One region of the Clostridium sartagoforme genome, then DNA from elsewhere that is predicted to be linked to it. Evidence: a T-box and tRNA genes for the amino acid it is inferred to sense, from the RefSeq annotation. Region 1 holds a T-box; the other holds one or more tRNA genes.

Region 1 (5,363 bases):
GTGTCTAATATTTAATTAAAATATATAAATAGTTAACCTCTATATAAGTATTATACAAATTTTATTGCTTTTTTTAGGCTTTTTCACTATTTTTTCTAAATTGTATTTAATTAATTAACCTTTTCTATTATAATATAGTTATTGCACGGGTTAATTTAGTTATCCCTTTACAATTTATATATACCAAATAATTAGGCAGACTTCTATTATAGAGTCTGCCTAGTTATTTTCACATAAAAAATTCATCTTCTAAGGATTCAAGATCAATAATTTTAATTTCTTTTAAGTTAAAATCTATTAATCCCATATCCTTCATTTTAATTAATTCTCTTGAAAGAGATGGCCTTGGTATTCCAAGTTCTTCCGCAAAGTCCTTTTTAGAAGATATCTTAAAAGAAAATGTATTATTTCTTTTATAGTTATCTAATAAAACCTTACATATTTTCCTTCTTATAGAATCTAATTCTATTAGGTTTATTTTTTTATTTAATATAACTATTTTTTGTGATAACAATTCTAATATATTTTCTGTAAATTGAGTATTCTTTTGAATTATTCCTAAGACACTTTTTTTAGGGAAAGATAATACCTTACAATCCTCAATAGCCATTACTGTTGCTGGATATTCTCTTGCTTTAGAAAATAATAATGCCTCTGCAAATACATCACTAACATCAAAGGTTGCTAAAGTCAGTACTTTTCCATTTTCATATATAGTCTGAATAACAGCCTTACCTTCAACTATTACTGATAAACTATTACATTTTTCACCTTGATTTGCTATTACTTCACCCTTCTTATATGCCTTTAAAAGATATACTTCCGACTTAAGTATTTCTTCGATTTCATTATTTGATATTCCCTTAAAAAAGCAAGTATTTTTTAAAACATCTATCATAAATAAATTTCCTTTCCAAGTATTTTCGCATTGCAAAAATACTTCAGTTTACATTTCACACCTTAAGATTAGTTAATTATTTAGTAAGAATCTCCACTTTAAATGAGATGCAATTACATATGTATCCATTGGTTCATTTAATATATCTCTTATTCCTTCTTCCTTAGGATTAAAGCCTTCATTATCTGCCCAAACAATTAAGTTATCATCTCTGCCACTTATTAAATCATTATGTATATCTAAATAGCAATCGAAGATATCACAACTATAATGTTCTTGCCAACCAACTATATGAAACTTTTTCACATTTGTAAAACATAATTCTAATACCTTTTTGGCACATTGGCTTTGAAAAATCATATGAAGTTTTCTATCCTCCGGCATTCCAAAACCCATGTTTCCTTCATTATCTACAGATGTACCACTTTTATAATTTAATTCCACTAAGCAAGAATCATGAAAGCCACAATACTCTTTAATCAAATATTCTATATCTTCTCTATTGTTAATTTCATTCCATTCCATATAGCAAACGCTCCTTAAATATGCCTATACTTATATTTAAATTTATTGACTATTCACATTAAACTTATTTATTGTTTTTATTATAACATATTTTGTAAATATGTATAACTTTTAATAATGTAGATACTTTAAGATATAAAAATAGCCTTAGACAAGTCCACTTAATGGTCTAAGGCTTAAAGATTACTTATAAGGAAACTCGACTCACATACGTTCGCTGAGTAAGTTCCACCAACCTATTTTTCTCTTCTTCTATTATCTTCTTATTAAGTCTTTCAAATAATATTGTAACTTCCTCAATTGATACTCCATACTTCGGCACAATTATTTCCCACCTATCCTCATTAATAGCTAACCATACTTTTATTTTACCTGAAGATTCTGGCAAAAATGGTGATAATAAATTTGCTAAATTTGCTATTGAATAAATACAATTATATATTGTGTTACCACAAACTTCCAAATCATCTTTTACAGTAATCCATGGTGCGTTTTCATCAAAATATTTATTGATACTTCTTATAAATTCAAAAACTTTCTCAAGTGCAATTTTAAAATTTCCTTGTTCTATAAGGTTTCCTATAATATTATATAAAATATCTATTTTTTCTTTTATATTGATATCCACTTCTCCATTAGGAATTTTATTATTAAAATATTTTTTAGCAAAAACTAAAGTTCTATTAACTAAATTACCATATGCCCCTAATAATTCACCATTATTACTATTCACAAATTCTCTCCAAGAAAAGTCAGTATCTCTTTTTTCTGGTGCATTAATTAAGAAAAAGTATCTTAATGTATCTGAGTTATAACGCTCTATTATATCTGGTACCCATACTGCCCAGTTACTACTTGTTGATATTTTTTTACCCTCTAATGTTAAATATTCACTAGATATTATCCTATCTGGTAACTTATTATATCCTATACCCTTTATTAATGCTGGTAAAATTATGGAGTGAAATGGTATATTATCTTTACCATGTACATAATATGAAGTAGCATTTTCTTCCCAAAACTCTTTATATGATTTTTTATTTTCTAATGCCCATTTTTTACTCATTGTAAGATATCCAAGTACTGCATCTATCCACACATAAACCTTTTTATCTCTAAATTGTTGTATGGGTATATCTACTCCTAATGATAAGTCTCTTGATATAGCCCTATCACATAACCCTTCATTTAGGTATCTTTTTGTATTATTTACTGCATTAACTCTCCAATTACTTTGAGTTTTATCTAGGTTTTCTTTAATAGTGTTTTGAAATTTAGATAAAGCGAAATATAACTGTTTTGTATTCTTTACTATTGGTGTATTATTACATAACTTACATTTTCTTTCTGAAAGTTCTAATGGTTCTAGTAAAGTACCACAATTATCACATTGGTCTCCTCTTGCAATTGAATTACATTTTGGACACACTCCTTCAACATATCTATCTGGTAAAAACTGCTTACAATGTTGACAGTATATTTGCTCTACTTCCTTTTCATAAATTAATCCTTTATTGTATAGTAAAACTATAGCTTCTTGTACATCCTTCTTATGAAATTCATCATCTGTTCTACCATAATAATCATATGAAAAATTTAACCTTTCAAAACACTTTTTGAATTCTGCATGATATTTATCTGCTATATCCTTTGGCGATACACCTTCTTTCTTTGCTCTTATTGATATAGGAGTTCCATGACAATCACTCCCTGAAACATATAATACATTGCATCCCTTCATCCTATAATATCTTGCTAATACATCTCCTGGTAATAATGCAGCTATATGGCCAATATGTATTGACCCATTAGCATATGGCCAAGCCCCTCCAATAAAAATATTCATTTTCTAAATCCTCCTTATTAATAATAAAACTTAAATATAAAAAAGCTCCCGTTCTAAGAAATTAATCTTAGGAACGAGAGCTAAACTTCGTGTTACCATCCTATTTCATGCATACCTTACAATATGCACCTCATCAAGTACGTCATATATAATATGATTATACTCTATCACTATAACGGGTGAATCCGTTGCAGCCTTAATTTTTATAACAAAAATCTCGGTACACCGCTCCAAGGCCATTTTCACTTTAATATCCTTTGCTTCCTCTCACCAATGGAAACTCTCTGTATAAGTATTCTTAAAGTTACTTTCCTCTTCATTGCATTTGTAATTATTATACTCTTCTTAATTACATTGTCAATATACAAATTTAGTAAAATTCTACGTCATTTGTGGTACGATTCACCGCACCGTAAGTAAAAAAGTTTAGACTTGCCCGTATACAATATAATTAATATAATTTCAAATTCAAGTTTCAACTATGTTTTTATAAAAAAATAAGTAGCAAAACCACCTAGATTCTACTACTTATTTCAAATTAATATTTAACCAATTTGGTGTTTTCTTATCTTTCCAAACAACTTCACCATCTTTAATAACCATAACTAATTTAAACATTTCTGAATTATCGTATATATTAATTTTGTCACATATATTAATGACTTTACTCAAATTTGCTAAAGAATCGAAGTATCTTCTTTCTATAGCCTCATCTGGTATTCCATGACCACCTTTTCTTACTCGTATTGCAACTCTTTCTTTCGCAATATCGACACTTTTTACCCCTATATAATTCATAGTAACATAAAATCCTTTTTCTTTTGCCAATTTTATATTACTAATAATACTTTTTCCTGATAAAGTAGTTTCTTGATTAAATGATATTCCTTCAACTATATATTTTTTTATTAGTTTTATAGCTTCTCTAGCACATTTAATTTGAAGATTATTATCTTGCCAATGTCCTATCCTTGAAACCATTTCATCAGTATTTATTCTCTTTTCATCTATATTTTCATTATAATAAATAGATTTATATATAGAAGTTTTTCCTGCACCATTAACTCCTGCAAATATAGTGTAATTTTTCATATTAATTACCTATAACTTTCATTTGCTCTCTTTGTAATAGGATATTAGATAAATTTGCATAAAAATCTTGTTCTTCTTTTGTTTTTGAGTTTAAAAGCAATTCCATAATATCAGTATAGGAATACTTTAAAAAAATATCATATAAATTGATATACTTATTATCCATATAATCCTCCTTTAGAACTTAATTTATAAATTAATTATATACCAAATAATTAAAATAATAAACCTAAGATCTAATAATTTGGGTTCCCATAGATACGCTTCACCTTACCATAAGTAAAAAAATTTAGACTTTCAAATATACATCTTAATCAGTATTATTTCAAAATGAAGTTTTAATTATATTTTTTTATAAAAAAATAACTAACAAAACATTTATTATTTTGAATAGCTACTTTTCCAATATATTATTTGCCTAATTAGGTATTTTTTTATCTTGCCATATTAGCTTGCCATTTTTTAAATAAATACCTTCTCTTAACACTTCTGTATTATCATATATATTTACTTAATTTAAATCTATTAAGTCTATTAATTTTTACAAAACAAACTTTTTTCATTAGTGATGATTTTCGCTATCGTAACACCATTTTGCTATTTCGGCAATAAGCTCAAGAGGTAATGGCTTGCTGTAAGGAAACTGAACTGCGCCTTTACTTGTCTTGTATTCTGTAAGCTTTTCGCTAAAATGCTCTACAGCTTTATCTCCAGGATATAATCCAATATGCTTTTTAAATGCTGCAAAATGAATTATATTTTGTTTATTCCAATAAGTTGGCATACTCCAAGAAATACGTTCTTCTGCATATGGGAGTGCTTCACGAATTGTATCTCTAATTTGATTTAATAATGGCCAAAGCTCCTCTGATTGCATACTAATATAGTCGTCAATAGTTTTAGGTTTCTCACCACAGTAATGTTCTTGGTTGGTATTCTTGAACTCTTTGCCGCATTTATCACATTTCCACATATTAGATCTTCCTCACTCTCACTCTAATT
Region 2 (5,363 bases), on a different contig from region 1:
CCAGAAGCTTTAAGTTCATTTAATAATTCATATATTTCTTTTTTTGCACCTACATCTATCCCTCTTGTAGGTTCATCTATTATTAGTACTTCTGGAGATAACATAAGCCATTTTGCAAGTATAACTTTTTGTTGATTTCCACCACTTAAATTCTTTATTAATTGATCTCTATTCGGCGTCTTTATCTTAATTTTATCTATATAATAATCAACATCTTTTACTGCTTTATTTTTATCTATAGACATCATTTTACCTTCATATTTCTTTAAATTAGATAAAATCATATTTTCTGCTACAGATAAACTTAAAACGCAGCCTTCTTTTTTTCTATCTTCTGATAAGTAACAAACTCCATTATCTATGGCTTCTTGAATATTTTTTATATTTATTTCTTTTCCCTTTATTTTTATAGATCCTGAAGTCTTCTTGTATTCTCCAAATATTGTTTTTGCAACTTCTGTTCTTCCAGACCCCATAAGCCCAGCTATTCCTAGGATTTCTCCTTCTTTAACATTAAAGCTTATATCCTTTATTCCAACATTTGCACTTAAATCTTTAACTTCTAATATATCCTCTCCAACTTTTATTTCTCTATAAGGAAATTGATCTTCTATTTTTCTTCCAACCATCATTGATATCAATTTATCATTATCAATATCTTTTATTAAAGCATTTCCTGCATACTTTCCATCTCTAAGAACCTCAACTCTGTCACATATAGCAAATATTTCTTCCATTCTATGAGATATATAAATTATTGCAATTCCCTTTTTCTTTAAACTATCTATAACTTTAAATAAATTCTTAGTTTCTACTTCTGTTAAAGCAGTAGTTGGCTCATCCATTATTATTACTCTTGCATTTTTAGTTAATGCTTTTGCTATTTCTACCATTTGTTTTTCTCCAACATTTAAGGTAGCAACAAGAGTATTAGGATTTATATTTGCACCTATTTGATCTAAAAATAATTTACTTCTTTCAATAAGTTCCTTTTTATTTATTTTCCCTGTAAACTTTTGATATTTTTCATTTCCTAAAAATATATTTTCTGCAACTGTTAAGTTGTTTAAAACACTCATTTCTTGATGGATAATAGTAATACCATATTCTTCTGCTGACTTTATTCCTTTTATATTTGCTTCTTCTCCATCTATAAATACTTTTCCTTGGTCCTTTTGATATACACCACTTAATATTTTCATTAGAGTAGATTTACCAGCTCCATTTTCACCCATTAAAGCTGTAACTTCTCCACCATAAGCTGTTATATCAACATTGTCTAGAGCCTTAACCCCTGGGAATATCTTAGATACTCCTTCCATTCTTAGCATTGGTATCTTTTTACTCATATAAATACCCTCCTTAACTAAAATACAACTCCTGATTTTAAAATTATATTTGCATAAGGTGTTTGTTCACCCGTTCTAATTACTGCCATGCATTCCTTTAAATTTCTTTTTAGTTCTTCATGAGATACAAATGTTATTTTTACATCTCCTATAACTTTTTTTATTTCTTCAAAAAGTTTTGGACTTACACTTTCAGTTTCCTTAGCTAATATTACCTCTTCAATTTGTAGTTCTTCTAATGTTGCTTTTAAAGTTTGTATAAATGTTGGTACTCCCTTTATTAATGCTAGATCTATTCTTTCACTTTCATTAGGTATTGGTAATCCACAATCTCCTATTGCTAACATATCTGTATGACCCATCTTTGATATCACTGAACTTAAGTTACTATTTAATAATACTGTCTTTCTCATTTGATTTACTTCCTTCCATAAGCCTCTTCTACCTCTTTTAAATATGGTATTGAAGGTTGTGCTCCTTTTCTTTGAACTGCTATTGATGATACTTTATTTCCAAAGGTTACTGCTTCTATAAGATTTTCTTTATTAATGTTTTTAACATCTAATTTTGAACTTAATCCGCCTATAAAACTATCTCCTGCAGCTGTTGTATCTATTGCATTTACTTTAAATGCAGGAACTACTTCATTAAAGTTTTCTCCTATTACCGCAGCTCCTCTTGAACCTAAAGTTATAATTACAAATTTAACTCCTTTATTTAAGAAAACTTGTGCTGCTTTTTTGGCATCCTCTAAATTTTCTACTTTTATACCAGTTAAAACTTCTGCTTCTGTTTCATTTGGTATTATGATATCTGTTACTTTTAAAAGTTCTTCATCTATTTTTTTAGCTGGTGCAGGGTTTAATATAGTTATTTTTCCAAGCCTCTTTGCTCTTTTAAATGCTTCTAAAGTAATTTCTTCTGGTGTTTCAAATTGAGATATTAATATATCACTTTCTTTTAAAGCCTTTTCTGATTTATCAATTTCTTCTTCATTCATTGTCATATTTGATCCTGGAACAACTATTATTGAATTATTTCCATTTTCATTAACCATTATAATTGCCATTCCAGTTGCTTCTTTTTCATCTTCATATATAAAATTTACATCTATATTATCTTCTTTTAATTTATTTTTAAGTATTAACCCATTATCATCTTTACCTATCTTAGATATCATTATTACATCTGAGCCACACCTTTTAGCTGCTACTGCTTGATTGGCACCTTTTCCTCCTGATATCTTTTCAAAAGATTTTGATAAAATAGTTTCTCCTACTTGAGGGATATCTTTAACCTTTAAAACTAAATCCATATTCATGCTTCCAAGTACACATATCTTATTCATAAATCTCTCTCCTAATTATTATTTTTAGTAAAACGGTTTACTAAATCGATTAACTATATAATAAATCATTTGTAAACGTTTTTCAAGTAGTTTATTAAAAAAAATTAAAAATTTCTTTTATATTTTGCTTTACTTTATCATATAATAAGACTATACTTAACCTACTGGCTGAGGTCAGCAACTTAATATCGCGGGATGGAGCAGTTGGCAGCTCGTCGGGCTCATAACCCGAAGGTCGTAGGTTCAAGTCCTGCTCCCGCAACCAAAAAAGCTTTGGATTTTCCAAAGCTTTTTATATTTATTTTATCTTACAAATGAATATTCTACTTTTGCTAATCTATTTAATTTCTCTGCATTTATATTAATTATTTCATCTAATAAGTATTCCTTTAGCCTTCTATTCTTTTTAGGCTCTAAGTTCTTTTGTATAGCTATTTTTTCACTTACTGCTATAGTCATAATAGCAACTAAGACGGCTCTAAATCTTTGTTCATTATTGCTTGCAGATGCAATTCCTACACAAATTAATCCACATAATATAGATTCAGTTCCCAATATATTACTAAACTCATTTTGATAGCCTTCAACATAAAATTCACTAAACCCATCAGTTAAGTAATAATCTTCACATTGGACAACTAATATTATATTATGCCTTTTTGAAAAGCTTCTTAAATCAACCCTAGCTTCTATATTTTCTTTTAATTTTAAATCCTTAAAATCTTTGTTCTTTAATTTATCATCACTACTGGTTAATATCTTAAACTCCTCTACTCTTCCTTTCACAACACTTATATTGTATCTATTTATGAATCTTAATGCTATTTCCTTTCTAAGAAATGAAAAATCTACTCCCATTATATCTAAAACAACTGGAATACCTTTTCTTCTTGCAACCCTAATTGATTTTTCAATTGCTTCTACCTTAGCCCCACTTAAATCTTCTAAATTAATCAATAGACAATCACATTTAAATGTTATATCTGGTGCTTCTTCAACAAAATTTGCAATTATAGGATTACCATCATAGCATAAAATTCCTTGCGCTAAATCTCTTACCGAAATTGAATTGGAGATACAGTGTATAAGAGGTTTTTTTTGCTTCTGCAAGTTTAAACTCTCGTCTAATGCCCTTATACCAATTTGCATTTTTGTATCCTCTCTTACATCCTGAACTTAAATTCTAGCAATATAGTAATGCTTATACTATATCTATACATATTATTCGACTATATTTTTATATGTTACATATATTTAAGTTACCAATTAATAATTATAAAAATATGAAGGAATTAGATTAATATAAAATATATGCAAATTTTAAGGAAGGTTAAGAATAACCTTCCTTGATTTAGTTAATATTATATTTTAAATTACTCCTAATATATTACTAAATATAAAATATTTTAACTTTCCTAGTTTCTTCTTGCAATAAATAGGAACTGTATTATAAAAATCAATTATATTTTGAATTTCTTTTTTACTAATAGGTTCATTACTATAACAAGCCTTATTGAAAATATCTGTTATAGTTTTAAAGGATAAATCATTAGAATCTAATATTTCATCTACCCTTTGTGCATATTGTAATGGTGTTTCTCCAATATTTATTTTAAGTCCTTGTAGTGAAAAACCTCTTAAAAGACGCTTGTATATTTTAATTATTTCTTGCTTTGAAGAATACTTTTTCAATCTATAAATAACAATCTTCCGTTTAAAATAAGGAACAATAAATATCCATAATAATGAAACAACCAATAGTTGTATAGTAATTCTTATAAATAATTTTGATTTTGATTCTATATCATTTACATTATTTGATACCTCTTCCTTCAAGGTCTCATTGTTATTCTTTGGTTTACTATCTTCAACCTCATCATCGATTTCTTCTTCCTTTTTTGTTTTGTTTTGTGTATTTAAAATCTGTTCTTCAGTTGTATTATTTAAAGATTCTAAAAATGGTGCAGTAGGCTCAAAGGGCATCCATCCAAATCCTTCAAAATATACTTCAACCCAAGCATGTGCTTGTTTATTTGTAACTTCATATATTCCATCTGTAGATCTCTCTGGCAAAACATATCCCTCAACATACCTAGTTGGAATGCCTATTGAACGAGCAAGTATTGTCATTGCTGAAGCATAATAAGTACAGTAGCCTTCCTTTGAGTCAAATAAAAAATAGTCAACAAAATCTCTATCCTCTGGTACACTTCCAGGCATTAAAGTGTATTTATAATTTTGTGAAAGGTAAGATTCTATAGCTTTTGCTTTATCATAATTATTGTTTACTGATGAAGTTATTTCAAAAGCAAGATCAAAAACCCTTTTAGGAAGTTCATTAGGTAACTGAAGATATTCATTATAAATATCCTTTGACTTTGCTTCTAAACTTATAACATAATCTCTACTTCCTTCATTACCTTCAGAGCCTATATAATTATGTTCTATGTATTCACTATATAAACCTTGTTTGCTTCTTCTCAATAAATTATAAATATCTTCATTATTTTTATCTATCTTATATAATTCTGCATTATATTTGAATCCCTTTTGCATTATACTTTCACTAAATAGTATTCCATAAAGATCCTTAACAACATATAAGGAATTCTCTGGTTCAGAACTTAAGTTACTTACCTTTGATGGTATAAATATTGTTTTTATAT

What was found. A T-box is a leader RNA that pairs with one kind of tRNA and senses whether it is charged. The one in region 1 lies ahead of metG (methionine--tRNA ligase), so its partner is inferred to be a tRNA-Met.
Region 2: it has a tRNA-Met gene. The T-box ahead of metG (methionine--tRNA ligase) is inferred to sense a tRNA for this amino acid. The anticodon was not compared.

What each region holds. Positions count from the first base shown of each region.
Region 1 covers NZ_BAAACH010000039.1:56,462-61,824, reverse strand. The annotation lists gene ABDZ60_RS17510 (Crp/Fnr family transcriptional regulator) at 230-898, opposite strand; gene ABDZ60_RS17505 (hypothetical protein) at 971-1,423, opposite strand; gene metG (methionine--tRNA ligase) at 1,611-3,269, opposite strand; T-box leader at 3,336-3,598, opposite strand; gene ABDZ60_RS17495 (ATPase) at 3,798-4,361, opposite strand; gene ABDZ60_RS17490 (hypothetical protein) at 4,363-4,527, opposite strand; gene ABDZ60_RS17485 (iron chaperone) at 4,924-5,334, opposite strand.
Region 2 covers NZ_BAAACH010000019.1:19,063-24,425, reverse strand. The annotation lists gene ABDZ60_RS09125 (sugar ABC transporter ATP-binding protein) at 1-1,349, opposite strand, end outside; gene rbsD (D-ribose pyranase) at 1,367-1,762, opposite strand; gene rbsK (ribokinase) at 1,768-2,697, opposite strand; tRNA gene ABDZ60_RS09110 (tRNA-Met) at 2,887-2,962, shown strand; gene ABDZ60_RS09105 (hydroxyethylthiazole kinase) at 3,001-3,846, opposite strand; gene ABDZ60_RS09100 (transglutaminase domain-containing protein) at 4,066-5,363, opposite strand, start outside.